One region of the Kitasatospora sp. NPDC004745 genome, then DNA from elsewhere that is predicted to be linked to it. Evidence: riboswitches for the same ligand, from Rfam matches in the RefSeq annotation. Region 1 holds a riboswitch; each other region holds the start of a gene.
What was found. A riboswitch is a leader RNA that binds a small molecule or an ion and turns the genes downstream of it on or off. The one in region 1 is predicted to bind cyclic di-AMP.
Positions count from the first base shown of each region.

Region 2: another riboswitch for cyclic di-AMP. It lies ahead of ACFYUY_RS06070 (NlpC/P60 family protein); the one in region 1 lies ahead of ACFYUY_RS37320 (M23 family metallopeptidase).
Region 3: another riboswitch for cyclic di-AMP. It lies ahead of ACFYUY_RS03375 (transglycosylase family protein); the one in region 1 lies ahead of ACFYUY_RS37320 (M23 family metallopeptidase).

Region 1 covers NZ_JBIALK010000039.1:40,616-44,976, forward strand. The annotation lists gene ACFYUY_RS37305 (TetR/AcrR family transcriptional regulator) at 1-2, opposite strand, end outside; gene ACFYUY_RS37310 (alpha/beta fold hydrolase) at 123-950, opposite strand; gene ACFYUY_RS37315 (YiaA/YiaB family inner membrane protein) at 1,074-1,364, opposite strand; cyclic di-AMP (ydaO/yuaA leader) riboswitch at 1,610-1,768, shown strand; gene ACFYUY_RS37320 (M23 family metallopeptidase) at 1,781-2,614, shown strand; gene ACFYUY_RS37325 (hypothetical protein) at 2,759-3,631, opposite strand; gene ACFYUY_RS37330 (GNAT family N-acetyltransferase) at 3,674-4,246, shown strand.
Region 2 covers NZ_JBIALK010000002.1:544,055-548,415, reverse strand. The annotation lists gene ACFYUY_RS06080 (hypothetical protein) at 1-160, opposite strand, end outside; gene ACFYUY_RS06075 (NlpC/P60 family protein) at 337-1,383, opposite strand; gene ACFYUY_RS06070 (NlpC/P60 family protein) at 1,612-2,754, opposite strand; cyclic di-AMP (ydaO/yuaA leader) riboswitch at 2,765-2,918, opposite strand; gene ACFYUY_RS06065 (NlpC/P60 family protein) at 3,265-4,302, opposite strand.
Region 3 covers NZ_JBIALK010000001.1:763,707-768,067, reverse strand. The annotation lists gene ACFYUY_RS03385 (DUF397 domain-containing protein) at 1-159, opposite strand, end outside; gene ACFYUY_RS03380 (hypothetical protein) at 730-1,671, shown strand; cyclic di-AMP (ydaO/yuaA leader) riboswitch at 2,068-2,267, shown strand; gene ACFYUY_RS03375 (transglycosylase family protein) at 2,254-3,540, shown strand; gene ACFYUY_RS03370 (hypothetical protein) at 3,837-4,037, shown strand; gene ACFYUY_RS03365 (LacI family DNA-binding transcriptional regulator) at 4,155-4,361, opposite strand, start outside.

The DNA.
Region 1 (4,361 bases):
ATGGTGCGGTCTCTCCGTGGACGGGCGGACGGGCGGGCGGGCGGTGCGGACGACCGGGGCGGGCCCGGGCGCGGCGGGGCGGACCGGGCTCGGGCGAGCGGGCCCGCGGCCGGGGCCGGGCGTCAGGCGAGCTCGGCGAGGAAGGGCAGCAGGGCGCCGGCGGTGGCCTCCGGGGCGTCGGCCATCGGGTAGTGGCCGGATCCCTCGATCATGACCTTCCGGGCGCCGAGCGCCGCGGTCTGCCGGTCGGCGACGGCCTCCGGGTCGGGGAAGTCGGGGTCCTTGCCGCCCATGACGACGAGCGCGGGGCAGCGGACGGCGGCGGTCCAGCCGATCGGCGCGGAGTCGCCGGAGACGTGTCCGCGGGTGGCCGTCCGGCGGCCCGGGGTGCGCATGGCGGCGACGAGTCCGTCGACGTAGGCGTCGAAGTCGGCGGGCCTGGCACCGGGGAAGGCGAGCTTGCGGTGGTAGAAGCCCCAGAAGGCCGGCCAGTGGACGATCAGGGCGCCCATCGCGCGGACGACGCCGCGCATGAGGGCGTTGGCCGGGGGGTTCTCGACGAAGGCGTCGATCAGGGCGATCCCGGCGACCCGCTGCGGGGCGTCACCGGCGACCTTGACGACGGTCGCGCCGGTGTAGGAGTTGCCGACGAGCACGGCGCGTTCGATGCCGAGGTGGTTCAGCAGGGCCAGGACGTCGGTGGCGATGGCGGCGGGGGAGTAGTCGTCCCAGACGATCGAGGACTCGCCGAAGCCGCGCAGGTCCATGGTGATGACGCGGTGGCCGGCGGCGGTCAGCAGCGGGTGCAGGTGCCGGTAGGCGGCGCGGGTGTCGAGCATCCCGGGGAGCAGGACGACGGGGGCGCCGTCGCCCTGCCGGGTGTCGTCGTAGGCGAGGCGCCCGCCGGGGACGTCGAGGTACTGGGTGCTGGTGGCGCTGGTGGCGTTCATGGTGGGCCTCCTGGGACCGCCGCTGCGGGTCGTCGGCGTCTGCCGATAGCCATAAAGCTAAGGCTAATAGCCTTAGCCGTCAAGCCCTCGGCGCCGTCCGCCCCGGGGTCGCCCGGTGCCCGCTCAGACCCCGTCGACCTTGAACGGGTCGTGCTCGCTGAGCAGCTTCTCCAGCCGGGCCTGGTCCACCCGGGTGACGATCTCGTTGGTCTCCTGCCGGTCCCGGACCACCTTGGCGAGCGTGAAGGACGAGGTGACGGTGTAGAGGAGCCCGATCGCCAGGAAGGCGCGGGTCCAGCCGCCGACCGGCAGGTAGGCGATCCCGACGGCGAGGGCTCCGCCGGACAGCGCGAAGGAGAGCACGGCCTGGATGTAGTACGCGGCCGTGGTGCGGGACTGCATCGGTGCGTTCATGGCGTCAGGATGCGGCGGGGTGATCGGTCCGCACATGAGTAGGCGTACTCAGATGGGGGGTCGTTCGCTGACGTTCGATCACGTCGAGCGGCTCAATGCCGGTCAACGGGGACAAAACCCGCCATCACCTACCAGAGCGCCCTGGTCATCTCCGGTCGTCCCGGGCGGACGGCTTGGAATCGGGGCGCCCTAGGATTAACGTTTGATAACGCAGCGCGGTCGTCAACGCCGTACCCAGACGGCACCGTGCGCCGTCGCCTAATCCCGCCGGCCGGCCTCCGGGCAGGCCAGGGAGCCGGGGAACCACGTTCCTTGGGGTGAATCGGCGGGGCCCAGGCCCGGCCGTAGGAGACCTTCCTGCTCCGAACCCGTCAGCTAACCCGGTAGGCGCGAAGGAAGGAAAGGAGCGCGCCTCCGTGGCGTCGACGCACACCCCGGCACACCCGGCCGGCCCCGCAGCCGGTACCCGGCTCCTCGACCACCCCGGCATGGTCGACCTGGAGCACCCCGCCCCGGAAGCCGACGCCAACCGGCACCGGATGCCGCGTCAGACCCGCGGAGCCTCCCCGCTGCTCGGCGTCACCGCCGTCGCGGCCACCCTGGGCGCCACCGGCTTCGCCTCCGCCACCCCGGCCGCCGCGCCCGCCGTCGAGGCCCCCGACGAGACCCCGGTCGCCCTCTCCGCCGACCCCGGGCTCGCGCTCGCCGCCCGGATCCAGCAGCAGGCCGACAGCCAGCGCACCGCCGCCGAGGAGGGCGCCCGCGTCCAGGCCGCCAAGGAGGCCGAGGCCAAGGCCGCCGCCAAGGAGGCCGAGGCCAAGCGGGCCGCCGAGGAGGCCGAGCGGGCCAAGGCCGCCGCCCTCACCCTGCCGGTGAAGGACTACAACCTCTCCGCCCACTACGGCCAGAGCGCCCGCTACTGGGCCCACCTGCACACCGGTCTGGACTTCGCCGCCGACACCGGGACCCCGGTCTTCGCGGTCGGCCAGGGCACCATCACCTCGGCCGGCTGGTCCGGTTCGTACGGCTACCGGATCGTCGAGACCCTGCCCGACGGCACCGAGATCTGGTACTGCCACCTCTCCTCGATCATCAAGGGCTCCGGCAAGGTCACCTCCGGCCAGCAGATCGGCAAGGTCGGCGCCACCGGCAACGTCACCGGCCCCCACCTGCACCTGGAGGTCCGCCCCGGCGGCGGCGCCCCGGTCGACCCGGAGACCTGGCTGGAGCAGCGCGGCCTCACCCCCTGAGCCGGCGCCCCCGCCGGCACCCACCGGCACCCACCGGCCCCCGCCGGCCCCCGCCGACCGCGGCGGGCCGCGGCGGACCCGAACGGACCGGAGCCCCGGCCGCACGCGTGCGGCCGGGGCTCCGGCACGTCGCCCCGCGGGCGGCTACTCCTGCGGCAGCCCCGCCAGGTAGGCGTCGATCTCCTCCTGCCCCGGCTCCGGTGCGAGGTCCGGGAACTCCTCCAGCAGCAGCCGCGCCAGCCCCGGGACGGTCCACTCGCCGCACAGGTCGAGCGCGGCCTGCGCCGCAGCCTCCTCGAACTCCCCGAAGCCCCCGGACAGTTCGTCCGGCATCGGCCGGCCCGCGGCGGTCAGCTCCGCCAGGTTGCGGTAGCTGCGCCGCATCAGCCCCTGCTCCAGCAGCCGGCGCGCGCCGTCCGTCGCCATGCCGACCGAAAGCACCCGGGCCGGCCCCCAGCCCTGCTCGTCCAGCTCGTCCAGCCAGCCGGTCGGGACCAGCGCGGCGATCGCCGCCAGCCGCTCCTCCTCCGCCAGCTCCCGGAAGCCGTCCAGCCAGGCCCGCACCGCCGCCGGGTCCGCGACGTCCACCTCGTACGCGTGCAGCAGCAGCGCGTACAGCCGGGGCCAGGTCACCAGGTCGGCCCGGCGCAGCAGCCCGGCCGCGACCTCGCCCTGCCACTCGGCCTCGGCGTGCAGCCGCTCCTGCCGCTTGGCGTTCAGCCGCCGGGCCGCCCGCTGGTGGTCCACCAGCAGCTCGACCGAGGCGCCGTACGCCAGCGGGTCCGTCTCCGGCCCGGGCTGGACGTAGAGGTGGAGACGCTCGTAGAGCAGGTGCTCCACCGCGTTCGAGGTCAGCTCGGGCCAGCCGTCGTGCATCCTGCCCCCGCCCAGCTCCAGCAGGGCCAGGACGGCTCGCAGCGGCCCCTCGGCCACCGGGGCGCGGCCCTCCGCCGCCGCCCAGGCGAGCAGGTCGGCGGCCCTGGTGCGCGGGGCGAGCCGCAGGTCTTCGTCGTTCATAGCCCGAACGGTAACCGCTGGCCGGGGGTAGGGTCGCCAGCCATGGTCCCCGTACGACTCACCGGCTCCCGACTGGCCATCCGCGAGTACCACCACACCCCCGGGGACGTGGACGCGCTGCACGCGCTGTTCGGCGACCCGGAGGTCACCCGGTACCTCCCGTTCGACCCCTGGGACCGCGAGACCTGCGCCGACCAGATCGAGCTCTACCTGGAGGAGGCGCTCGCGCGGGAACGGCGGACGTACCAGCTCGCCGTCACCCGGCGCGAGGACGCCGAGGACCCGGCGGACGCCACCCCGATCGCCCACGCCTCCCTGACCCTCGGCACCGGCCGCTGCGCCGAGCTCGGCTACGCGGTCGGCCGCGGGGCCCGCGGACGCGGTCACGCGGGCGAGATCGTCGGCCTGCTCTGCGGGCTGGCCTTCGGCGTCCTCGGCCTGCGCCGCCTCACCGCCCGGGTCGACGTGGACAACCGGGCCTCCGCCGCGGTGCTCACCCGGCTCGGGTTCCGGGCGCAGGGGCCGGTTCGGCACGACCCGCCCGGGGCCGGCGTCCGGTCCGGCGCGCACCGGTACGCGCTGACCACCGGGGAGTGGGCCGGCCCGGCCGGGTGACCCGCCCGGTTGAGCGCGCTCCCGGACCGGGGGTTAACCCCACCCCCGATCCGCCGGGTCCCCGGATCGTTCCGCACCGCCCGCTCGACCAGACTGGCCGGGTCAGCAACCGAGA
Region 2 (4,361 bases), on a different contig from region 1:
CGGGGTACTCGTCGTAGCCGGTGATCCGGACCGCCAGGTCGGCGGCGGCGGTCAGCCCGTCCGGTCCGGCGGCGGCACCGAGGACCAGGTTGCGGTACTCCGCCACCGCCTCCGCCGGGCCCGACCGGGTCGGCAGCGTCCGCGCCCGCTCGGCCAGCACCGCGGCCACCTCGGCACGCCGGGCCGCCGCCTGCCGGGCCGCCGTCTGCCGAACCGGGGGCGCCGGAGCGGCCGGCGGCAGCGACAGCTGGGCCAGCCCGCCGGCCGCGAGCAGCAGCGCGGCTCGCCGCGACAGCCCGCGGCGGGGTATGTCGACCGGATCGGACGGCGGCGGGCTCAGAGCCGGACCACCCCGGCGACCGGCATCGCGTTGACGCTCTCGTAGCGGACCTTGGCGCCCGGGTACGGGGCGTGCACGATCACCCCGCCGCCGGCGTACATCCCGACGTGGTGCATGTCCCGGTAGAAGATCACCAGGTCTCCCGGCCGCGCTTCGGAGAGGCTGACCCGCTGGCCGGCGTACGCCTGGGCCTGCGAGGTTCGCGGCAGGGTCACTCCGGCCTGCCGCCAGCTGTAGTACATCAGACCGGAGCAGTCGAAGGCGCGCGGCCCGGTGGAGCCGTAGACGTAGGGCGAGCCGATCATCCGCACCGCGGCGGCCAGTGCGGCCGCCCCGCGCTCGGAGGCGGGCGGGGCGCTGCCGAGGTCCAGCCGGTCGGTGCCACGGGTGGCCCGCTGCTCGGCGTCCCTGGCGTCCTGGGCGGCCAGCCGGGCGCGCTCGGCGGCGCCCAGGCTGTTGAGCAGCCGCTGCGCCTTGGCGAGCCGCTGCTGGACCTGCTGCTTGCCCTCGGCGAGCGAGCGGCGGGCCTGTTCCAGTTCGGCGAGCTTGCCGGAGGTCTCGGTGCGGCGCTGGTCGAGCCGGCGCTGGCGGGTGACCAGCTCGTGCAGGGTCTCCTGCTGCCGCTCGGCGGCCTGGTCCAGGGTGCGGGCCCGGGTCAGGTAGCCCTCGGGGTCGGTGGAGAGCATCAGCTGGACGGTCTGCGCCAGGCCGCCGCCGCGGTACTCGGCGCCGGCCACGCTCGCCAGGTCGCCGCGCAGCTGGTTGAGCTGTTCCTGGCCGACGGCGATCTCGCCCTGGAGGACGGTCGTCTCGCCCTGGAGGCGCTGCTGGGCCTCCAGCGCGGCGTTGTACCGCTCGGACGCCTGCTCGGCCTCGTCGTAGAGCTGTTCGACCTGCGCCTTGACGTCCTTGCGGCTGGGCGGCTCGGGCGCCCCGGGGGCGGCCTGGGCACTGCCGCCGGTCGTGACGCCCAGGGCGGTGGTGGCGGCCGCGGTCAGCACCAGCGCACGGGCGAGCAGTTGGGAACGGCGGTGCACGGGCATGGCGGCGGCGGCTCCAGTCCTGCGGCACGGCCCCGCCGCCGCACCCGGTGGGCGGTCCTGGAAGCGGGAGTCCGGTGGCAGACGTTAGCGAGTCCGGGCAAGCGAGTCCAAACCCCTCCGGACCCGAATATTCGACCACCAATCGGACATCCGTCCGTGCCCGATGGAAAAGCCGCAGGCCCGGCCCTCCGTGACGGAGGGCCGGGCCCGGGTGCTCCGGAGTGGGGATCAGACCCGCACGATGGAGGCCAGCGGCATGTTGGAGACCGCCTCGTAGCGCACCGACGCACCCGGCTTGGGCGCGTGCAGCACCTGGCCGTTGCCGGCGTAGATCCCCACGTGGTGGGCGTCGCTGTAGAAGATGAGCAGGTCGCCGGGCTGCGCCTGGGAGAGGTCGCTGCCGATCCGGGTGCCGGCACCGGCCTGCTCCTGCGAGGTCCGCGGGAGCGACACGCCGGCCTGGTTGAACGCCCAGACCATCAGGCCCGAGCAGTCGAACGAGCTGGGGCCGGTGGCGCCGTAGACGTACGGCGAGCCGACCTTGGTGGCGGCGATGGACAGCGCCGCGGCACCGCGGGAGCTGCCGGCGGCGACCGGCTTGGGGGCGGGCGCCGAGGTGGTCGGGGCGCTCAGGTCGGTGCGGTTGCTGTCCCGCGAGGAGCGGTCGGCGGCCTGCTGCGCGGCCTGCTGCTGGGCGGCCTTCGCGGCGGCGTCGGCCTTGGCCTTGGCCTCGGCGGCGGCCTTCTCCTCGGCCGCGCGGAGCGCCTGACGCTCCTGCTCGGTCAGCGTGTTGAGGAGGTCCTGCGCGGCCTTGAGCTTGCCCTGGACCTCGTCCTTGGCGGCCTTCAGCTGCTGAGTGGTGGTCTCCATCTCGGCGAGCTTGCCCTGGGCCTCGGTGCGCACCTGGTCGAGCTTGCGCTGCTCGTCCTGGAGCTGCTTCAGCTGCCCCTTCTGGGTGTCACCGGCCTGGTTCAGCGTGCCGGCCTGGTTGAGGAAGTTGTCCGGGCTCGCGGAGAACATCAGCTGGACGGTCTGGGATATGCCGCCGTTGCGGTACTGCTCGCCGGCGATCTCGGCCAGGCCGCCCTGCAGGTCGGTCACCTGCGCCTGCTGCCGCGCCACCTGGTCCTGCAGGCCGGTGACCTGCTTCTGCAGCTCCTGCTGCTTCTCCTGGGCGGCGTTGAGCTTCTCGGTGGCGACCTCGGCCTGCTCGTTGAGCTGGTCGACCTGCTCCTTGACCTGGTCCTTGGTCGGCTGCGGGTCGGCGTGGGCGCCGGACTGCGCGGACAGCGCGACCGCCGCGGCGGCGACACCGGTCAGGATCGACACCCGGGCGCGGCCGGCGGGCTTGGGACGACGATGGGACGCCACGAAGGCGGGCTCCTTCTTCCTACGTCCGCCTACCGGGTGAGCTGACGGGTTCGGGCCGGAAGCGGGCCCTACGGCGCCTCACGGCCGTTCCACCGGCCGACCTGACGCCGATTCACCCCGGAGGAACGTGGTTCCCCGGCTCCGCTCCACAGCGCCCCCGACCACTGGGCTCCCCGCCGGGCGACCCTTCGGCCTGCCCCGCTGCTTCGCGAACTCGACGGAAACCACCGCCGCCACCCTGGCTGGGCGATCGACAGTGCGGTGGTTCGAGGCACGACCCTAGTAACTGAACCGTGATCCGTTCAAATCCTTGTCAGAAAAAAGATGGAAGAAGACCCAAGTTCATTTGTGAATATGACCGATGGTGATCACCACCGCACGCAAAGCTGATCGGCTTTCACCGCAAGGCCGTTCAGGAACCCGGGGCGCGCAGAAATCCGAACGCCACCCCCGGTCGGGAGTGGCGGGGATCACAGGGCCGGCGACGGCCCCGCGGTGGCTGTCCCGCCGTCAGACCCGGCGGATGGTGTTGATCGGCATCGCGTCGGCCTTCATCACCTTCACCACGTCACCGGTGTGCGGGGCGTGCACCACCATGCCGTTGCCGATGTACATCCCGACGTGGTGCCGGTCGCTGCCGTAGATCACCAGGTCGCCCGGCTGGGCCTGGTCCAGCGAGGGCACCCGGGTGCCGACGTTGCCCTGCTCCTGCGAGGTGCGCGGCAGCGAGACGCCGGCCTGGGCGTACGACCAGACCATCAGGCCCGAGCAGTCGAAGGTGGTCGAGCCGGTGGCGCCCCAGACGTACGGCGAACCCTGCTTGCTCATCGCCTTGGCGACGGCCACGGCCGCGTACCCGCTCGCGGGCGGCAGGCTGCTGAGGTCGACCCGGTCCGCGCCGCGCGAGGCCCGGTCGTCCTGCGCCTGCTGGGCGCGCAGCGCGGCCCGCTCGGAGGCGCTGAGCGAGTTCAGCAGGTCCTGGGCGGCCTTGAGCTTCTGGTTGACGTCCGACTTGGCCTGGTTCAGGTCCTTGGTCGTGGAGTCCAGCGAGGCCAGCACGGCGGCGGCCTCGGCCTTCTCCTGGTCCAGCCGGCGCTGCTGGTCCAGCAGCCCCTTGAGCGCCTCGGCCTGGCTGGTGCTGGCCTGCTGGACGCTGGAGGCCTTGTCCAGGTACCCGGACGGGTCGGAGGAGAGCATCAGCTGGACGGACGGGTCGATGCCGCCGGTGCGGTACTGCTCGCCCGCCACCTCGGCCAGGCCCGTCTGCAGCTGGGTCATCTGCTCCTGGCTGCGGGCCACCTGGTCCTGCAGCTGGTCGGCCTGCTTGCGGAGCTGGTCGGACCGCTCCTTGGCGCCGTTGTACTTCTCGGCCGCCTGCTCCTGCTCCTGCTGGAGCTGGTCGATCTGCGCCTTGACGTCCGTCTTGTTCGGCTGGGGCGCGGCGTGCGCGGCCACCTGGGCGGAGAGGGCGACCGCGGTCGCAGCAGCAGCGGTGAGCACGGAGACCCGCGCGCGGCTCGGCTGCTTGGGACGGCGGTGGGAGGCCAAGGACCGGCTCCTTCTTCCATCGGCCTCACCCGATCAGGTGAGAATCCGGAAAATAGGTT
Region 3 (4,361 bases), on a different contig from region 1:
GCGCATCGCCACATCGCCCCCCGGCAGGGCCGCGAACTCGACGCAGTTCCCCTGGGAGTTGCTGTGCAGGCTCTTCTGCCAGACCACCCCCTTGAGGTCGGCGGCCGCCATCCCGTTGTAGGTGTCGTACGAGCCGTGCGTGTCCTGCGAGTCGTGCATAGAAATCTCCCGAAGAGCTCCGGAGTGGTCGTCCAGCGCGGCGCCCCCGGCACCCGCCGAACGAACGGACCGGCCCCGTACCGGCCCGGAACAACGCCTCACTTGACGCGATGATAGCTGCAGTGCACGTGCATCAGCACGGGACGTTGCAGGTGCACGATGCTTTTCACCGGCGGCCCCGAACTCTTCACGGACCCTTTTCCTGACGGTACGTAAACGGACATAGCCGACTGAATCGACGAAGTCCCGATAACCGGCCGTGAGCGGACCCCCGCTGAATGTTGATCTTCGAATGCCGGGAGTCGCACTCCTGTGACCCTCCGTCAGACGCATCGGACAGCACCTCCGTGCTGTGAGACATCTCACGCACCGCACGTGCAACGCGCAGCCCCGTCCGGGACGTCACGGCAACCACCGGAGCCCTTCCGGGGGTTGGGTGAGATATGTCCGCATTGCTGTGGATCCGCCCGGATCGGCACACGTCGCGCACCGCGCGCGCACCGCGGCCGCGCGGAACCCGAACGGCAGCCGACTGCAGGCCCGACCGGCCGATGTCCTACGATCTCCGGCATGAGCACCGCAGCCATCCCGGGCGCGCCACTGCCCGTCCGCACTCCAGGCTCCCGTGCGCGGGGGCGCCACCGCCGTCCCGAGCGCCCCGAGATTCCGACCGGCGCCCCGGCCCTGGTGCTGGCCGTGCCCGCGACCGCAGGGCCCGAGTCCCGCTCGGTCGTCGAGGAACTGCTGTCGATCGTCCGCAGCGAGCAGGCCGGCGTCCGCACCGCGGTCGGCTACCTCCCCGGTGGGAACACCGAGGCCGACGACAGCGAGGACCGCACCGTCGCCGAGCTCCTGGCCATGGCCGCCGAGGCCGGCCTGCCGGCGCCCGTCGTGGTCCCGCTGGTCCCCGGCCCGCACGGCTTCCTGACCGAACTCCACGCCCTCGCAGCGGAGTACGGCGCGTCCGTCACCGACGTGCTCGGCCCGCACCCGCTGCTCGCCGAGGCCGTCCACGTGCGCCTGTCCGAGGCCGGGCTGGCCCGCGCCGACCGGGCCAGGCTGTTCGCCATCGCGACCGCCGCGGACGGCGTGGTCCTGACCACCGTCGGCGGCGAGGAGGCCGCCGCGGCGGCCGGCATCACCGGCGTACTGCTGGCGGCCCGGCTGGCCGTCCCGGTCATCCCCGCCGCGCTCGACGTGCCCGGCTCGGTGGCCGCGGCCGTCAACCACCTCAAGGAGACCGGCTCCCTGCGCCCCGCGCTGGCCCCGCTGGTGATCGGCCCGGAGGCCGACTCCGAGCTGCTCGCGACGGCCGCCGAGGAGACGGGCTGCCCGTCCGCCGCTCCGCTGGGCGCCTACCCGACGGTCGGCCAGCTGATCGCCTCGACCTACCTGGCCGCGCTGCCGGCGCCCTCCCCGGAGGAGCTGGCCCAGGCCGAGGCGGAGGCCGCCGCGGAGGCCGCTGAGGGCACCCACGGCGCCCACGCCGCCGCCGGGGGGCCCGAGGAGTAGTAGCGGGACACCACGCGCACCGAAGGGCCCGGAACGGCTTCGTTCCGGGCCCTTCCGGCTTGCCCCGTACGGGAGTTAAGGCGTGAATAGGCGCGATGTCCGTTCTGTTGATGTTTGATCGGTTCTGCCCGGGGCGCGGGCCGGCGGCCGGGAATCGGCCGCGCCTCCCGCATCGCGGACGCACCCGATCACACCCCGACGCGTCGTCAGCCGTTTCCTGAGGCGCGGCCAGTTGTGCGCACCCGTAGCGCCGTTGCGGGAAAACGATCATTTCGGATCATGACGGACAGCGGAAACGATCATTCTCGCCAAACCGTGATGTGCATCACAGTGTTTGCGGTTTGAACTTAAGTCTGCTTAACGTGCTCCCCGTTCGTGACCACACGGACCCAGTTCATCCGCAACGCCGAGTCCTGCCGTCGGGTGCCCTGGAAGCGCGAAAACGCACCACGGCAGGAGCGGGGGACCCACAGGTAAGTCGCCCCGGACCGTTCCCAGGAACGGTTCAGGGCTAGGGGTGAAGCCGCGTCCACAGCGCGGCCGGGCAACTCCAGCCCGAATCCGACAGCTCACCTCGCAGGCGTGGGAGAGGACCACGTCTTCATGCTGCCCACCAACGGCACCCGTCTGTCCAGCCGCACCCGCCGCGTCATCGCCGCCATCGGCGTCGCGGGCGTCGGCCTCACGATCCCCTGCCTCACCACCGGCACCGCCTCCGCCGCCTCCGTCGCGACCTGGGACAAGGTCGCCCAGTGCGAGAGCAGCGGCAACTGGAGCATCAACACCGGCAACGGCTTCTACGGCGGCCTGCAGTTCACCTCCAGCACCTGGGCCGCCTTCGGCGGCACCGCGTACGCCCCGCAGGCGAACCTGGCCACCAAGGACCAGCAGATCGCCGTCGCCGAGAAGGTCCTCGCCTCGCAGGGCCCCGGCGCCTGGCCGGTCTGCTCGGTCCAGGCCGGCCTGACCAAGGGCGGCGCCCCGGCCGCCGTCGACACCTCCGCGGGCTCCACCGCCGGTGCGACGGCCGCCAAGCCCGCCCCGGCCGCCAAGCCCGCGCAGACCCCCGCCCCGGCCGCCAAGCCGGCCGCGCCGGCCCAGGAGCAGACCTCCGGCGACTCCGCCAAGAGCACCTGGACCCAGAAGCACCAGGAGCAGGCCCAGGGCGGCGCCCAGGCCGAGAGCGACGACTACACCGTCGTGGCCGGCGACTGGCTGTCCTCCATCGCCGACAAGCACAACATCGACGGCGGCTGGCAGCGGCTCTACGAGCTCAACCGCGGCACCCTGACCGACGGCCCGAACACCATCTACCCGGGCCAGCACCTGTCCTTCAAGGACGCCGGCCAGGGCCGGCAGGCGGCCACCGCGACCAAGTCCGGCTCGGACTTCAGCTGGTTCGACCGTTCGAAGAAGTCCGGCCAGACCACCGACGGCGGTGCCGTGAACGCCAAGCCGGCCGCGCAGACCCAGGCCCCGGCCGCCCAGGCCCCGGCCCAGGCCGCCACCGGCAGCATGGCCGCCGCGGTCTCCTTCGCCGAGTCGAAGGTCGGCCAGGCCTACGTCTACGGCGGCACCGGCAACGGCGGCTGGGACTGCTCCGGCCTGACCCAGGCCGCGCTGCGCGCCGCGGGCGTCTCCATCCCGCGCGTGGCCGCGGACCAGGCCGCCGCCAGCACCCACGTCTCGCTGGACAACCTGCAGCCGGGCGACCTGCTGTTCTGGTCCAACAACGGCCAGGACTCCGGCGTCTACCACGTCGCGATCTACGTCGGCGGCGGCAAGTACGTCGAGGCCGCCAACCCGAGCTCGGGCGTGCGCGAGCAGACCGTCGCCAACTGGGCCCCGGACTTCGCCGGCCGGGTCTGAGGCACACCGGCGGGCCACGGGCGGCACGGCACAGCCGACGGCTGACGGCTGACGGCTGACGGCTGACGGCGAACAGCTGACAGATTTCAGATTTCAGATTTCAGCCGACAGATTTCATCATCTGAAACCTGTCATCTGTCACCCGCCCCCGTCGCCCGCCGCACGGAACCCCCGGGGGAGAGCCCGATCGCTCTCCCCCGGGGGTTCCGGCGTACCCGCCCTCCGCCGGCCGAAGGTCATGGTCAAAGCCGGCCACACCGGGCATGCTGCTGCTCTGCACCCGAGGAGGAGCCACCATGGCCCAGGTCACCGTCACACTCGACGCCAACCTCGCGATCGACGCGATGCTACTCTCCGGCACCAAGAACCCGCAGGACGCCGTCGAACTGGTCCTGCGGGACTACCTGGCCCGCGGCCGCCGCACCGGGACCCGGACCGGCGACCCCGCCGACGACCGGCGGCTCACCCGCAGCCGCCCCACCGACCAGCAGGGCTGACCCGCCCCACCCGCCGCCGTCCGCGCCACCCCCGCACACGGCACACGGCACCCATGCGAAACGGGCCCCGGGGAGCGGTCGCTCCCCGGGGCCCGTCGGCCGTCCACGGCCCGTCGCTCAGCGCGCGCAGGCCCCCGTCGAGCCCCGCATGACCAGCTCCGGCTGGAACATGAACTCCCCCCGCTGGGCCGCGTTGCCGCCGACCTCCTCCAGCAGCGCGTCCACCGCCGCCGTGGCCATCGCCTCGACCGGCTGGCGGATCGTCGTCAACGGCGGCTCGGTGAAGGCGATCAGCGGCGAGTCGTCGAAGCCGACCACCGACAC